3 regions of the Rhizobium sp. H4 genome follow, and region 3 is predicted to be linked to each of the others. Evidence: predicted binding sites of a transcription regulator. Region 3 holds the regulator's gene; each other region holds the start of a gene.
What was found. The regulator LexA, encoded in region 3, represses DNA repair genes until DNA is damaged. The targets are predictions, from matches to a motif close to TGTTCNNNNTGTGTTCNG.

Region 1 (5,093 bases), on a different contig from region 3:
ATTTAAGTAGAGTTCGATAGCGTGAATGGCGCACATTCGAGCCGGGGCAATGGCTAGTGCAACGTGCTTCTCACCCTCGCTGAACAGAAGTTCGGAAGCGCTAAAGTAGGCATTCGCCAAGTCCAGAACTTCCAAGGGGTTGGCGTTTGAGCCCGGATATTCGTTACTCATCTATATCCTCGGCAGCCTTTCTCATCCGCCACCTCCGATCGACTGTGTCAAACGGGCCGACATCCTTCCTGAAGTTTTTTCAGCCGAAGCTAATATTGTAAAGAGCGACGAAGTGAGGAGAGGCCCTTACCCTCACGGATAAGTAGCTCAGACGGTTTAAATCGGCGGCCCAGGCAGCTTCGGCGCCGCTTTTGGCACATCATTCCCTGCCAAGAGCGTTCGCGGCCGGCAGCGCGCCGCGATGGCAGCGATCAACCGTTCCGTCGCGTTGGGTCCGCCGACGGCGAGATAATCTCATAATCCGGCAGCCCTTCAGCGGGGACGTCGCTGAGGACAGCCAACTAGCGCGATCAGCAGGTCGCTGGACGGCCTGACGGCTAATACTTCAAAACATCTGGACGCACCCGCCCTTCTTCTCACGCCGCAGCCGTCAACCTCTCGCCCGCGATCCTGTAGGAGATCGCCTCAGCCAGATGCAGACGGCCGACCGTCGGTTTGTCGTCGAGATCGGCGAGCGTGCGGGCGACCTTGAGGACGCGATGGTAGCCGCGGGCGGAGAATTTCATCTTTTCGGCGGCGTCGCGCAGGAGCTGCAGGCCGGCGGAATCGGGTTCGGCGAGTTTTTCGATCATCGCGGTGGAGCAGCGGGCGTTGGTGCCGATATCTCCAGCGCCGGCGCGCTCGAAGCGCTCCTGCTGGATCTGGCGGGCGCGGGCGACGCGGCGGGCGACGTCGGCGCTCGCCTCGGCCGCCATCGGCCGGATAAGATCAGCGGCGGAGACGGCAGGCACGTCGATGCGGATATCGATGCGGTCCATCAGCGGTCCGGAGATGCGAGCCTGGTAGTCGCTCATGCAGCGCGGGCCGCGGGCGCAGGTGTGACCGGGCTCACCGGCCATGCCGCAGCGGCAGGGGTTCATCGCCGCGATCAGCTGGAATTTCGCCGGATAGGAGACGCGGTGATTGGCGCGGGCAATGACGCATTCGCCGCCTTCGAGCGGCTGGCGCAGCGCATCGAGAGCCTGCGGCGTGAACTCGGGAAACTCGTCGAGGAAGAGCACGCCATGATGAGCGAGCGAGGCTTCGCCTGGACGGGCGCGCAGGCCGCCGCCGACAAGGGCGGCCATGGTGGCGGAATGATGCGGGGTGCGGAAGGGCCGGCGGTCGGACAGCTTGCCGCCGGTGAGCTGGCCGGCGATCGAATGAACCATCGAGACTTCAAGCAGTTCGGCCGGCGAAAGCGGCGGCAGGATCGACGGCAGCCTTGCCGCCAGCATCGACTTGCCCGAGCCGGGAGGTCCGACCATCAGGAGATTATGGCCGCCGGCGGCCGCCACCTCGAGCGCACGCTTGGCGCTTTCCTGGCCCTTGATCTCGGCAAGATCAGGCAGGTTGGCGGCATTGGCGCGGATCGACGGCTCGGGCCGGGAGAGCACCTGCGTGCCACGGAAATGATTGGCAAGGGCAATCAGGCTGCGGGGTGCCAGAATATCGACCTCGGCGCCGGCCCAGGCGGCTTCGGCGCCGCTTTCGGCCGGGCAGATCAGCCCCTTGCCGAGCGCATTGGCGCCGATGGCGGCCGGCAGCGCGCCCGCGATGGCGGCGATCGTGCCATCGAGATTGAGTTCGCCGACGACGACAAAATCCGACAGCGCATCGGCGGGAATGGCGCCGAGGGCCGCCATCAGCGCCAGTGCGATCGGCAGATCGAAATGAGAGCCCTCTTTCGGCAGATCGGCCGGCGCCAGGTTGACGGTCACCCGCTTGCCCGGCAGCGCCAGGCCGGAGGCATGAAGAGCGGCCTGCACGCGCTCGCGGCTTTCGGCCACCGCCTTGTCGGGCAGGCCGACGATCTGCATGCCGACCTTGCCCGGCGCGATCATGACCTGGACCTCGACCGGCACGCCTTCGATACCCTGGAATGCCACCGTACTGACACGCGCGACCATATGCCCACCCTTGTCCCGCAAACTCTTAGAGACCGCCCCTGTGGCCGTTGAAAGCCAGCGGTTGCAATCTGGCACGGAAACAGGACTAAAACAAGAACAATAAAAGAACGCAGGCAGATATCAGCGGTGGGCGCGGTTGTACCCGAGCGCCGCCTCAGCCGCGCTTGCGCTCGATCGCGTCCCAGAGCAGGGCCGCGATATCGGCGCCACCGAACTTCCTGACCTCGCGGATGCCTGTCGGCGAGGTGACGTTAATCTCGGTCATGTAATCGCCGATCACATCGATGCCGACGAGCAGGAAGCCGCGTTCTCTCAGCGCCGGGCCGATGCGGGCGCAGATTTCCTTCTCGCGCGGCGTCAGTTCGGTCGCCTCGGCGCGGCCGCCGACATGCATGTTGGAGCGGCTGTCATGCTCGGCCGGGACGCGGTTGATGGCGCCGGCGAATTCGCCGTCGACCAGGATGATGCGCTTGTCGCCCTTGCGCACGTCGGGCAGATATTGCTGGGCGATGAAGGGCTCGCGGAACATCTGGCCGAACATTTCCAGCAGCGAGGAGAGATTGCGGTCATCGCGGGTCGAATGGAAGACCCCGGCGCCGCCATTGCCGTAGAGCGGCTTCAGGATGATATCGCCCATCTCGTCGCGGAAGCGGCGGATTTCGGCCGGATCCTTGGTGATCAGCGTCTTCGGCATCAGGTCGGAGAATTCGGTGACGAAGATCTTCTCCGGCGAATTGCGTACCCAGGCCGGATCGTTGACGACAAGCGTCTTCGGGTGAATGCGCTCGAGCAGGTGCGTCGAAGTGATATAGGCCATGTCGAAAGGCGGGTCCTGGCGCAGCAGCACCACATCCATGGTGGAAAGATCGATCCGCTCGGGTGTACCGAGTTCGAAGTGATCGCCCTTGACGTCGCGCAGCAGCATCGGCTCGACGCTGGCAAAAAGCTTGCCGTCGCGGAAGCTCAGCCGGTCGGGGGTGTAGTGGAACAGCCGGTAGCCGCGCGCCTGGGCTTCCAGGCTCATGGCGAAGGTGGAATCACCTGCGATATTGATGCCGGCGACATGATCCATCTGGACCGCTACATTGGTGATCTTGGCCATTTCCGTCCCTCGCTGAATGCCGGACAGATGTAGGTCGGCCCGGTATCAAACGCAACGGTCAATCAAGGCTTGCGGCCGCCGCCGGTGGTCAGGCGGCAATGCCCTGGTTGCCGCTATTGCGCAGCAGGTTGCGCAGGCGATAGGCGATCGCCAAGGGCTTCGGGAAGGGCTTGCGCAAGAAGGCGACCTTGCGGACGTAATTGTCGACCCGCCAGCTTGCCCAGGTTCCGCCGGCGAAAAAGGCGACGTCGCCGGTGCACAAGGTTCGTTCGGTGCCGTCCTCGGCGGTGATATGGACCTCGCCTTCGAGGATCATTACCGTCTCGTCCCAGCCGAAAAACCATCGGAATTCGCCCGCAGTGCAGTCCCAGATCGCCGTCAGCGAGGCCTCGTCATGGCCGCGCGAATGTTCGGCGGTGCGCGCCTCAGGATTGCCGCTGATAATCCAGTCGGGATTGATCGGCGTCGATTTCAGCGGCAGCAGGTCGCTCGCATGGGCGATGAAGGATTTTCGGGCCGGCTTCGTCACGGCATAAGGCACCGAACGCGCGGCCATGGCGACCGCACTTGCAAACATCAGCTTCCAGGCCATGAAACAACCCCCAATTCTTGCCCCTACAGAGATTGCCATAGCGGAGAGTCGTAAGAAGCCGGTTCAAATCGAAACTAAAATTTTAACGATCCGAAAGCTTGGCGAAGCGGGGAATGACTAAAGCTCTTTGATTTTATGCATGTCGTTGTCCCGGAACCGCTGCACACTTCCGGGCGACATGCATTAAAACGCGTCCGGAAAATGGCGCGGCAGCCGGCCGGGCGTGACCGCGACGATATCATAGCGCTGGGAAAGACGGGCCTGATCGGCCTGGCGGGCGAGCCAGAGATCGCTGGCCGCCCTGATCCGCTTCTGGGCGGCGGCGGAGACGGCATCGACAGCCGCAGCCTCGCCATGGCGGGCCTTAACCTCGACGAACACCGCGAGATCGCCTTTGCGGGCAACAATATCGATCTCGCCGAGCCGGGTGCGGTGGCGCAGCGCCAGGATGCGATAGCCCTTCAACATCAGGAAGATGGCGGCGACATATTCCGACATCACGCCGCGACGCAGCGCCTTCCTTCTGACGGCTGTAAGGTCGTTATCGCCCATCGGCGCCCTTCTTCTCCAAGAGGCGCTGATAGAGCGCCTTGCGCGGCAGGCCGGTGAGACGGGCGGCCTCGGTGGCGGCCTTTGCCGTCGGCATCGACTTCGCCAGATCGGCAAGCACGGCCTCGACATCGGCCTCCGGCGTTTCCACCGGCTGCGGCGGACCGACGACGAGAACGATCTCACCCTTGACGTTGTCCACCTCCCGGTAATGGGCGGCGAGCTCGGCCAGCGTGCCGCGGCGGAACTCCTCATAGGTCTTGGTCAGCTCGCGGCAGACGGAGGCCGGCCGCGTGCCGCCCAGCACATCGGCGGCAGCGAGAAGCGTGGCGCCGATGCGATGCGGCGATTCAAAGAAGATCAGCGTCGCGGGGGCTGCGGCAAGTTCGCCGAGGCGGTCGCGGCGGGCCTTGTCCTTGGCCGGCAGAAAACCGGCGAAGAGAAAAGCGTCGTTCGGCAGGCCGGAGCCGACAAGGGCTGCAAGCGGCGCCGAGGCGCCGGGGATTGGGACGACACGATAGCCGGCCGCGATCGCCTGCTGTGCCAGCCGATAGCCGGGGTCGGAAACCAGCGGCGTGCCGGCATCCGACACCAGCGCCACCGAGCGGCCGGCTTCGAGCGCCTGGAGGAGCCGCGGACCAGCCTCGTCGGCATTGTGTTCGTGATAGGCGAAAGGGCGGTTCTGGATGCCGTAGCGGTCGAGCAACACGCGGGTGACGCGTGTATCCTC
Region 2 (5,093 bases), on a different contig from region 3:
TTGACCTGATCGACCGTCAGCACGCCCCGACATAGTGTCCGCGACGTGACCCCTAACCGACATCTCGATCACGCAAAACAGGAGCGCATCATGTCGCAGGCAGAAGCAAAACCCCGTACGACCGGTCAGCAGGAGCCTGGCAGGCCGAAGCCCGAAGAGTTGGTTCCGTCGCGCTATGCGGTGCGGATCGGTGAAATTGAAGTGCTGATTATCAGCGATGGCGTGTTGCCGCTCCCGACTGCGATGCTGGGACACAACGCCGACGCGGCTGACCGGGCAGTCTGGCTGGACGATATGTTCCTGCCGCGAGACGCTTTCGACTGGGCGTTGAACGTGGTCCTTGTGCGCAGCAGCGGGCAGACCATTCTCATCGACGCCGGGCTAGGCTTGGATCCGGACTTGAACTTGCCGCGCGCCGGACAGTTGATCAAGCGATTGGAAGCCGCTGGCATCGATCTGACATCGGTGACCGACGTGGTACTTACCCACTTGCATATGGATCACATCGGCGGGCTGCTGGTCGATGGCGTGAAGGACCAGTTGCGTGCTGATCTCAGGATCCACGTTGCGTCCGCAGAGGCCAAGTTCTGGGAGGCGCCCGATTTCAGCCACGTGTCGATGCCGCCCGGCTTTCCGGATGCGCTTCGGGCAACGGCAAAGCGATTCCTCAGCGAGTACGGCAGCCATCTCAAGCTGTTCGATGAGCGGTCCGAGGTGGCGCCGGGTGTGGTCGTCCAACGCACCGGCGGCCACACCCCCGGACACAGCGTGGTACGGCTGGCATCCGGCGGTGACCGCCTGACATTCGCCGGCGATGCCGTGTTCGCGGTCGGGTTCGAGCACCCCGACTGGTACAATGGTTTCGAACACGATCCCGAGGAAGCCGCTCGCGTTCGCATCGATCTTCTCAGGGAGCTGGCAGCGAACGGCGAACAGCTGGTGGCCACCCACCTGCCGTTCCCGTCGGTCGGTCGGGTGGCGGTCGACGGTGACGTCTTCCGTTGGGTGCCGGTGTTCTGGGACTACTAAGCGCCCGCCAGGTCAGGGCCGAACCAAAGCGCGTCGTATGGATCGGATTCCATGCGGCGCTCAGAGCATGATGCCGAAAAGTGTGAGCGGTTTTCGGGCGACATCATGCTCTAACTCTTTAATTCAGAGCAGGATTCAGATTTTAGGCCGACCGGGCCTAAAATCATCCTGTTCTAGCGCCACATGCCGCGCATACGGGCGCCGACATCGATGCGCACCTGCCGCGCCTGCGCTTGAGCGGCGGCATCCGATTTCACCTGCGGCCAGCTGCAGGCCTCGAAGAATTGCAGCAGGGTCGCCGGAATGAAGCGGCTGCGCGAGGCATAGACATGCCGGTCGCCCTGCGCGTTCTGCCCATAGGTGAAGAAACGCTGCGGCACGACGAGGTCGAGACCGTCGCGGGCACGCGTCATCGCCACATAGAGCAGCCGGCGCTCCTCCTCGATTTCGGCGGTGGCGCCGACGGCAAGATCGCTCGGAATGCAGCCGTCGACGACGTTCAGCATGAAGACCCTCGTCCATTCCTGGCCCTTGGCCGAATGGATGGTCGACAGAATGAGATAATCCTCATCGAGCAGCGGCACGCCGGCCTGGTCGCTGGTCGCATCCGGCGGGTCGAGGGTGAGCTCGGTGAGGAAACGCTCGCGCGAGGCATAACCGACGGCAATCTGCTCGAGCTGTAACAGATCGGCCTGCCGCGTTGCCGCGTCCTCATGCAGACGCTCCAGATGCGGCGCGTACCATTGCCGCGCTAGCTCGATTTCCGCCGGCCAGCCGGCCTTGCCGGATTTGATCTCCTGCAGCATCGAAACGAAAGCCGCCCAGTCCTCGCCGGAGCGCGGCGGCGCCGGCATGGCGGCGAGCGCCGACAGCGGGCTCGCATCCTCGGCCATCAGGTCGAGCGCCTTCTGCGCCGTCGACGGCCCTACGCCCGGCAGGATTTGCATCAGCCGGAAACCCGCCACCCGGTCGCGCGGGTTCTGGGCGAAGCGAAGCGCGGCCAGCATGTCCTTGACATGGGCGCTGTCGAGAAATTTCAGCCCGCCGAACTTGACGAAGGGAATGTTGCGCCGGGTCAGCTCAACCTCCAGCGGCCCGCTGTGATGCGAAGCGCGGAACAGCACCGCCTGCTGCTTGAGCTTCAGGCCCTCTTCGCGATTGTCGAGCACCTTGTCGGCAACGTAACGCGCCTGATCGGCCTCGTCGCGCACGGTGACGAGGCGCGGCCGCTCGGCCGATTGCCGCTCGGTCCAGAGATTTTTGGTGAAGCGCTCCGAGGCGAGATCGATGACGGCGTTGGCGGCTGTCAGGATCGGCTGCGTCGAGCGATAGTTGCGGTCGAGCGTGACGATATTGGCGGGCGGGCTGAAGGCGGCGGGAAAATCGAGGATGTTGCGCACCGTCGCTGCACGGAAGGAATAGATCGACTGCGCATCGTCGCCGACGACGGTCAGTCCCCGACCGCCGGGCTTCAGCGCCATTAGGATCGAGGCCTGCAGCCGGTTGGTGTCCTGATATTCGTCGACCAGCACATGGTCGAAGCGGCTGCCGATATCCTCGGCGATCACGCTCTCGCCGACCATCTGCGCCCAGTAGAGCAGGAGGTCGTCGTAATCGAGCACATTCTGGCTCTGCTTGGCCTCGACATAGCAGGCAAAAAGCTCGCGCAGCTGTGTTTCCCAGGCCGCGCACCAGGGGAAGGCGTCGCGCAGCACCTGGTCAAGCGCCGTCTCCGAATTCACCGCCCTGGAATAAATGGCAAGGCAGGTGCCCTTGGCCGGAAAGCGGCTTTCCGTCTTGGAGAAGCCGAGATCGTGCCGGATGAGGTTCATAAGGTCGGCGCTGTCTTCGCGGTCATGAATGGTGAAATCGGCGTCGAGGCCGATCTGCTTGTTATAGTCACGCAGCAGCCTGGCGCCGATGCCATGGAAGGTGCCGGACCAATGAAGCGCATCGGTCATGACGCCGGCCTTCGAACCGAGCACGTCGCGGCAGATGCGCTCGACGCGCCGCGCCATCTCGGCGGCGGCCCGGCGCGAGAAAGTCATCAGCAGGATGCGGCGGGGATCGGCGCCCTTGACGATCAAATGGGCGACCCGATGCGCCAAGGTATTCGTCTTGCCGGAACCGGCGCCGGCGATGACCAGCAGCGGCCCGGCAATATGGCTGCCGTCGGTGAGCGTGCCGTGCTCGACGGCCATGCGCTGCTGGGGATTGAGCTTTTCGAGATACATCCAGCCGTCCGGTCGGGCTCCCGCAGAATCACCGCGAGAAGATTAGATGTTCCTTGAATGTTCGCGATTGTCGGCGATGTCAAGTCGGGAACCGGCAATCCTCAATCGGGGAAATCCGGCCCCACTTCGCGACGCACCAGTTTCAGGCTGCGGTCCGGCTGAAGAATATAGGTCTCCTCCACGCGCTGGCCGCTCTCATTGTAGAACTGGTTGTAAACGGCGCTGCCGACCGGCGACTTGGTCAGCTTGGTTCGCGGTTGGCCGCCATAGGTGATGCTGCCGGGGATGGGGTCGAGCGCCGGGCTGTCGGCCGAGGAGCAGCCGGCCAGCAGGGCGCCGGCAAAAAGGGCGGGCAGTAGCGCTTTCATCGTCGTCATTCCTCTCGGACTGCCGCCAGATATGGAACGGCGGTGCCTTCCGCCAAGGGTGCAACACCACAGTCCCGAAGATATCACTCGCACAGGGCCAGGTAACGGAACCAAACACCTTCCCACGTGTTGAAATGCCGGATCTGAAACGCTGGAGACCATCATGCAGACGCTTCCTCGCCTCTGGGCGCCCACTCTGATCATCGGCTGCGGTGTCCTTGCCGGCTCGGCCCATGCCTCGCTCGAAACCGGCACGGATTATTCCGCGCTTCCGAAGGACCAGATCGCGCTCAACGAATATACCGAAACGACCGCCTGCACGCCTGTAGAGCCGCACTATCTGCCGTCATTCATCCGCACGGGCGACGGCACGATCATCGGTGTCGGGTATATCGAGGTGGAAAATGCGGGTGACGCGGCCTGCTGAAAATCCGATCTGCTCTGAAGCATGATGCCGAAAAGTGTCGGCGGTTGTCGGACGACATCCATGCCTGGCGTTCGAACGAGGCTCGCCTGCTTGTCCGGTGACGAGCCTCTGACCATCATCATGATGGCTGGGTGTTTTTTATCGAAACAGCTGTCTCAGGCGCAACGCCTTTTGCGCCCAAACCCGGCAACGGCTCGATCCAGGGTTAAGTAAAAATTAAACAATGTATCGTTCCGGCACGCCTTGCCGAACAAATCGGAAAACAGCCGCGCGTTCCTCGCCGTGTTAATGCAGCAGCTTCAGCTTCGCCTCTTCGGCAGCCGCCAGGAATTCGGCTCTTGCCTCTTCCACGCTCTTGCGTCCGTCGAGTGCTGCCCGACAGGTGCTGCGCGCCTTGATATAATGCAGTCCGCGCGCGCTCGGCCAGAGATCCGCCAGGCATTTCAGCGCATCGAACGGCCCGTTGACGGTTCTGAGGTCAGCGCCTTCGAAACCGACCTTGACCGGGTCGTGCCATTTTTCAGTTGCCATCGATGCTCCTCCAGGGTTTCGACAGAACTACGGTGCAGCGCCCGCCTATCCTCAGGCGAGACACGGCCATGATAGCCATTCTAGCGAGATTTTTGCGGTCAACAATGGTGAATCGTTTGTTGCTGGTGAAACGGAAATGCCACCTGGCGACACGCGATCGTAGGATTCGAAGGGGGGACGCCCGTACGCGAAGGAGAGGCCTTCAATAAACCATAAGGTGCAGGCCCGTATCGCTGATCCGTGCTCCGCAAGCTAAGAGTTCAACATATGGTTAGGCGGAAATCTGATCCAGACTGCTATTTTCTATGGCGCGCTGGCAATGCCGCCTCTTGCCCACGGCGCGGAGATATCGGCTGAAGAATCCTTCCTCGTCCATATTTCCATCGAAACTGTCCCGCGAATGCAGCGGGAATATCTGCGGGTCAACCTTCAGCGGCTGGGGAAGAGGGAGACGATAGATATCGCCTCCCATGTGGCATCAGAGAGTGTTGATCGATAGTATGT
Region 3 (5,093 bases):
GGGGTTTCGGCCGAACGCGCCTTCATCATGATGGCGATCATGCTGATTGCCGTCTTCTTCGACCGGCCGTCGATCAGCCTGCGCAATGTCGTTCTCTCGGCGCTCATCATCATCGCCATTTCACCCTCCGAAGTCCTGGGTCCGAGCTTCCAGATGTCCTTTGCCGCGACTTTGGCACTGGTATCGGGCTATCAGCTGTGGAAGGACCGGCGCGTCCGGGAAAACCCGTTGCTGAAGCTGCCGGTCCTGCGGCCGGTCGTGGCGGTCGCCGGTTTCTTCGGCGGCGTCTTCCTGACCTCGCTGATCGGCGGCTTTTCCACGGCGCTGTTTGCGGTCGAGCATTTTCATCGCCTGACAGCTTATGGCCTGCCGGCGAACCTTGCGACGATGCCGATCATCTCCTTCATCGTCATGCCGGCCGGGCTGCTGGCGATGTTGCTCATGCCGTTCGGCCTGGACGCTCCGCTCTGGACTGTGGTCGGCTTCGGCCTCGATCTGGTGATTGCGGTCGCCAAGACGGTGTCCGGCTGGGGCGGCGATATCGACCTCGGCCGTTTGCCCGCCTGGTATTTCGCCGTCGCCGTGGCAGGCTTTCTGCTGCTGACGCTGCTCCGCACCCGATTGCGCCATGCCGGCACATCGATCCTCGCCGTCTCGACGCTTATCGTGCTGATCCTGCCGGGTTCCCGACCGCCGGATCTGGTGATTTCCGAGGATGGTGGTCTGGTCGCGCTCGTCGCGACGGCGGCAATGGCTTCCAACCGTGAAAACCCGCCGGACTTCATCTTCGACCAGTGGCAGAGAGCGCTGGTCCTGCCGACGCACCACCCGCCGAAGATGCTGGATGGCCCTGCCATCCCGCCGCAGGGTGAGGACCGCCGCCTCAGGCTTTCCCGCGATCAGCAGAATGAGGCGAGGACGGCAATGGTGGCCGCCGCAGCCGGCGGTGAGGCAAATCGTTTTTCCTGCGTCAAGAAAGCCTGGTGTATCGCCAGGCTCGGCAATGGCCATGTCGTCGCCGTCATCGACAATGCCGCCTATCTCGGCCCGGCCTGCGACGCCAGCGAGATTGTCGTGACCGCGGTGCGCCTGCGTTTCGACCGCTGCCACTCGGGTGCGACACTCTTCACCGGCGAGACGCTGCGCAGGACCGGTTCCGTCGAATTGCGTTTTGCGCAGACAGGCCTCGAGGTCGCAACCGCATTCGATGCCTTGTCGCGTCCATGGATGCGCCATCGCGCCTATGATTGGCGCAAAGACGCTTTTACCGAATCAGCTCCGTTGGCTGTCAGTGATAACGGCGAATGAGGCCGACCAGCTTGCCCTGCACCTTGACCCGGTCAGGCCCGAAGATGCGGGTCTCGTAAGCCGGGTTGGCGGCTTCGAGGGCGATCGAGGCGCCCTTGCGGCGAAAGCGTTTCAGCGTCGCTTCCTCGTCGTCGACCAGCGCAACGACGATATCGCCAGGGCTTGCGGTGCTGCCGTTGCGGATAATCACGGTGTCGCCGTCGAAGATCCCGGCGTCGATCATCGAATCGCCCTTGACCTCCAGCGCGTAATGTTCGCCCGAGCCGAGCATATCCGCAGGAACGACGATGTCGTGCGTATTGTTCTGGATAGCCGAGATCGGAACGCCGGCGGCGATCCGGCCCATGACCGGCACGGAGACAGAGCTGCCGTTGTCGGCGATCGGCTTTGCGGCAGCGGGGGCGGCGACCGGCTGGGGCTTGCCGAGGCTGCCTTCGATAACGCTCGGTGAAAAACCGCGGCGCGGCTGAAGACTGGGGCTATAGGCCTCCGGCAGCTTGATCACTTCCAAGGCCCGGGCCCGGTTCGGTAGGCGGCGAATGAAACCACGTTCCTCCAGCGCCGTGATCAGGCGATGAATGCCGGATTTCGAGGCCAGATCCAGGGCATCCTTCATCTCGTCGAAAGAGGGAGGAACGCCGGATTCCTTCATGCGCTCATGAATGAAAAGGAGAAGCTCCTGTTGTTTGCGCGTGAGCATCGACGTCAGACCCCTGATTGAAACAAATCCAGAACGGACACTATATGTTCCATATGTGTTCCGCAAGTAGCTAAATTTCCGTAAAACTTCGCGCCAACTCGTCGAGATTTTTATTTTCATTCGCCGGATTGGCGCACATGTCTTGCATTGGGAATGGGGCTGTCGCACATCTCTTTGACGTGTCAGGAGGGATCCTATGATCGCACATTCCGCCAAGCCGCACCCGCTGGATCATGTCGTGCTGCCCGTCGTCAATATCGATCTGGCGCGCGAAAGGCTCGGCAAGCTCGGCTTTACCGTCGCCGCCGATGCGCGCCATCCGTTCGGAACGGAAAATGCCTGCGTCTTTTTCGCCGACAAGACCTATATCGAGCCGCTCGGCGTGGCGAGCGTCGAGGAGAGCGAGGCGGCGGCCCGTCAGGGGAATGTCTTCGTCGCCCGCAATCGTGCCTTCCGCTTCCGCTGCGGCGAGGAGGGCCTTTCGGCGCTGGCCTTCCTCACCGAGGATGCCGGCCTCGATCATCGGCGATTCGTCGGCAACGGCGCGAGCGCCGGCGAGATGTTGCAGTTCAGCCGGCCGATGCGAATGCCGGACGGTTCGGAAAGCGTCGGCAGCTTCAAACTGGCCTTTTCAAGCGATCTGCGCGCGCCCGACTTCTTTCTCTTCACCTGTCAGCGCATCAATTCGTTCCCGGCCGACCGCGCGGCGCTGGAGGCGCATGCCAACGGCGTGACGGGCCTTGCCGAGATCGCGCTTTGTGCGCCGGAGCCGGCTGCGTTTGCCGCCTTCGTTGGTCTTGCCGTCGGGCAAACGGCGGTGGAAAAAACCGGTTTCGGCATGAATATCGCGGCATCGAATGCCAAGATCAGCCTGATGACGCCGGAAGGGCTGGAGGCCTATTTCGAGCCTGTCGTCTCCTCCGCCGATCGTGGTCTGCGCGGCCGGGCAATCCTCTTCACCGTTACCGATCTTGCCGTGACAGAAGCGCATTTGGCTGCTAACGGAGTGACATACACACGCAAGAACAATCGCATTCTGGTGAAGCCCACGCCCGGGCAGGGCGCGCTTTTTGCCTTCGAGGAACCACGATGAGCACTGATACAAATTCCGAGGTCAAGATCGGCGAAGGCGAAGGCCAGGTCACCTTTTCCAATACCGGCCGCCTGTCGCTGATTGCCGGCCCCTGCCAGATGGAGAGCCGTGATCACGCTTTCATGGTCGCCGGCACGCTGAAAGATCTCTGCGCAAAGCTCGGCATCGGCCTCGTCTATAAGAGTTCCTTCGATAAGGCGAACCGCACCTCACTCTCGGCCGAGCGCGGCATCGGGCTTGAAAAGGGCATGCAGGTCTTCGCCGACCTGAAGCGGGAATTCGGCTTTCCCGTCCTGACCGACGTCCACACCGCCGAGCAATGCGCCGAGGTGGCGGAGGTGATCGACGTTCTGCAGATCCCCGCCTTCCTATGCCGCCAGACGGATCTTCTGATCGCTGCCGCCAAGACGGGCCGCGTCGTCAACGTCAAGAAGGGCCAGTTCCTCGCCCCCTGGGACATGAAGAATGTCCTGAAGAAGCTCAATGCCAGCGGCAATCCGAACGTGCTGCTGTGCGAGCGCGGCGCCTCCTTCGGCTACAACACGCTGGTTTCCGACATGCGCTCGCTGCCGATCATGGCGGCGATGGGCGCGCCCGTCATTTTCGATGCGACCCATTCCGTCGCCCAGCCCGGCGGGCAGGGCGAGTCCTCCGGCGGCCAGCGCGAATTCGTCGAAACGCTGGCGCGCGCAGCCGTGGCGACGGGTATTGCCGGTGTCTTTCTCGAAACCCACCAGGACCCTGACAACGCTCCGTCCGACGGCCCGAACATGGTCTATCTCAAGGACATGCCGCGACTGCTTGAGAAATTGCTTGCGTTCGATGCGGTTGCCAAGGCTTGACGTTCAACAGGTTGACACGACCGTGGTTTAGGCCACTTCAGAACGCCGGTACGAAGGCTGGAAATTGCGGCATTGTAATTTGCACGCCTTCGATTATGACAGGCTTCGAACGATTGATCACCCACCGAGCAGGAAGAACCCATGACTGCAATCACCGATATCATCGCCCGCGAGATCCTCGATAGCCGTGGCAACCCCACCGTCGAAGTCGACGTCTATCTCGAAGACGGCAGCATGGGCCGCGCGGCTGTTCCCTCGGGCGCCTCGACGGGCGCCCATGAGGCGGTCGAGCTGCGCGACGGCGGCAAGCGCTACCTCGGCAAGGGCGTAGAGAAGGCCGTCGAGGCCGCCAACACAGAGATCTTCGACGCCATCGGCGGCATCGACGCCGAAAACCAGATCCAGATCGACAACATCATGATCGAACTGGACGGCACGCCGAACAAGTCGCGTCTCGGCGCCAACGCCATCCTCGGTGTGTCGCTCGCCGTCGCCAAGGCTGCCGCCCAGGCCTCCGGCCTGCCGCTCTACCGTTATGTCGGCGGCGCTTCGGCGAGCCTGCTGCCGGTGCCGATGATGAATATCATCAACGGCGGCGCTCATGCCGACAATCCGATCGACTTCCAGGAATTCATGATCCTGCCGGTCGGCGCCGATTCGATCGCCGAAGCCGTGCGCATGGGTTCGGAAGTCTTCCATACGCTCCGGAAGGAGCTTGCAGCCCAGGGCCACAACACCAATGTCGGCGACGAAGGCGGTTTCGCACCGGGCCTGAAGAGCGCTTCGGAAGCCCTCGACTTCATCGTCAAGTCGGTTGAAAAAGCCGGCTACAAGCCGGGTGAGGACATTTACCTCGGCCTCGACTGCGCCTCGACGGAATTCTTCAAGGACGGCAAATACGTGCTCGAAGGCGAAGGCCGCACGCTCGAATCGGGCGCCATGGCCGAATATCTGGCCGAACTCGCCGCCAAGTACCCGATCATCTCGATCGAGGACGGCATGGCTGAAGACGATTGGGACGGCTGGAAGGCGCTGACCGACCTCACCGGCAAGAAGACGCAGCTCGTCGGAGACGATCTCTTCGTCACCAACTCCGCCCGTCTGCGCGACGGCATCCGCATGGGTGTCGCCAACTCGATCCTCGTCAAGG

Region 1: the regulator LexA is predicted to act here: its motif matches at 2,213-2,230, upstream of C4N04_RS11985 (YifB family Mg chelatase-like AAA ATPase).
Region 2: the regulator LexA is predicted to act here: its motif matches at 3,311-3,328, upstream of C4N04_RS19955 (ATP-dependent helicase).

The regions. Positions count from the first base shown of each region.
Region 1 covers NZ_PSOW01000006.1:255,773-260,865, reverse strand. The annotation lists gene C4N04_RS11990 (hypothetical protein) at 1-171, opposite strand, end outside; gene C4N04_RS11985 (YifB family Mg chelatase-like AAA ATPase) at 588-2,120, opposite strand; gene gshB (glutathione synthase) at 2,275-3,222, opposite strand; gene C4N04_RS11975 (cupin domain-containing protein) at 3,311-3,814, opposite strand; gene C4N04_RS11970 (YraN family protein) at 3,998-4,366, opposite strand; gene rsmI (16S rRNA (cytidine(1402)-2'-O)-methyltransferase) at 4,356-5,093, opposite strand, start outside.
Region 2 covers NZ_PSOW01000012.1:189,812-194,904, reverse strand. The annotation lists gene C4N04_RS19960 (MBL fold metallo-hydrolase) at 91-1,029, shown strand; gene C4N04_RS19955 (ATP-dependent helicase) at 1,203-3,263, opposite strand; gene C4N04_RS19950 (hypothetical protein) at 3,365-3,631, opposite strand; gene C4N04_RS19945 (hypothetical protein) at 3,795-4,058, shown strand; gene C4N04_RS19940 (DUF982 domain-containing protein) at 4,344-4,589, opposite strand.
Region 3 covers NZ_PSOW01000003.1:211,011-216,103, forward strand. The annotation lists gene C4N04_RS05950 (ComEC/Rec2 family competence protein) at 1-1,308, shown strand, start outside; gene lexA (transcriptional repressor LexA) at 1,289-2,008, opposite strand; gene C4N04_RS05960 (VOC family protein) at 2,205-3,101, shown strand; gene kdsA (3-deoxy-8-phosphooctulonate synthase) at 3,098-3,943, shown strand; gene eno (phosphopyruvate hydratase) at 4,085-5,093, shown strand, end outside.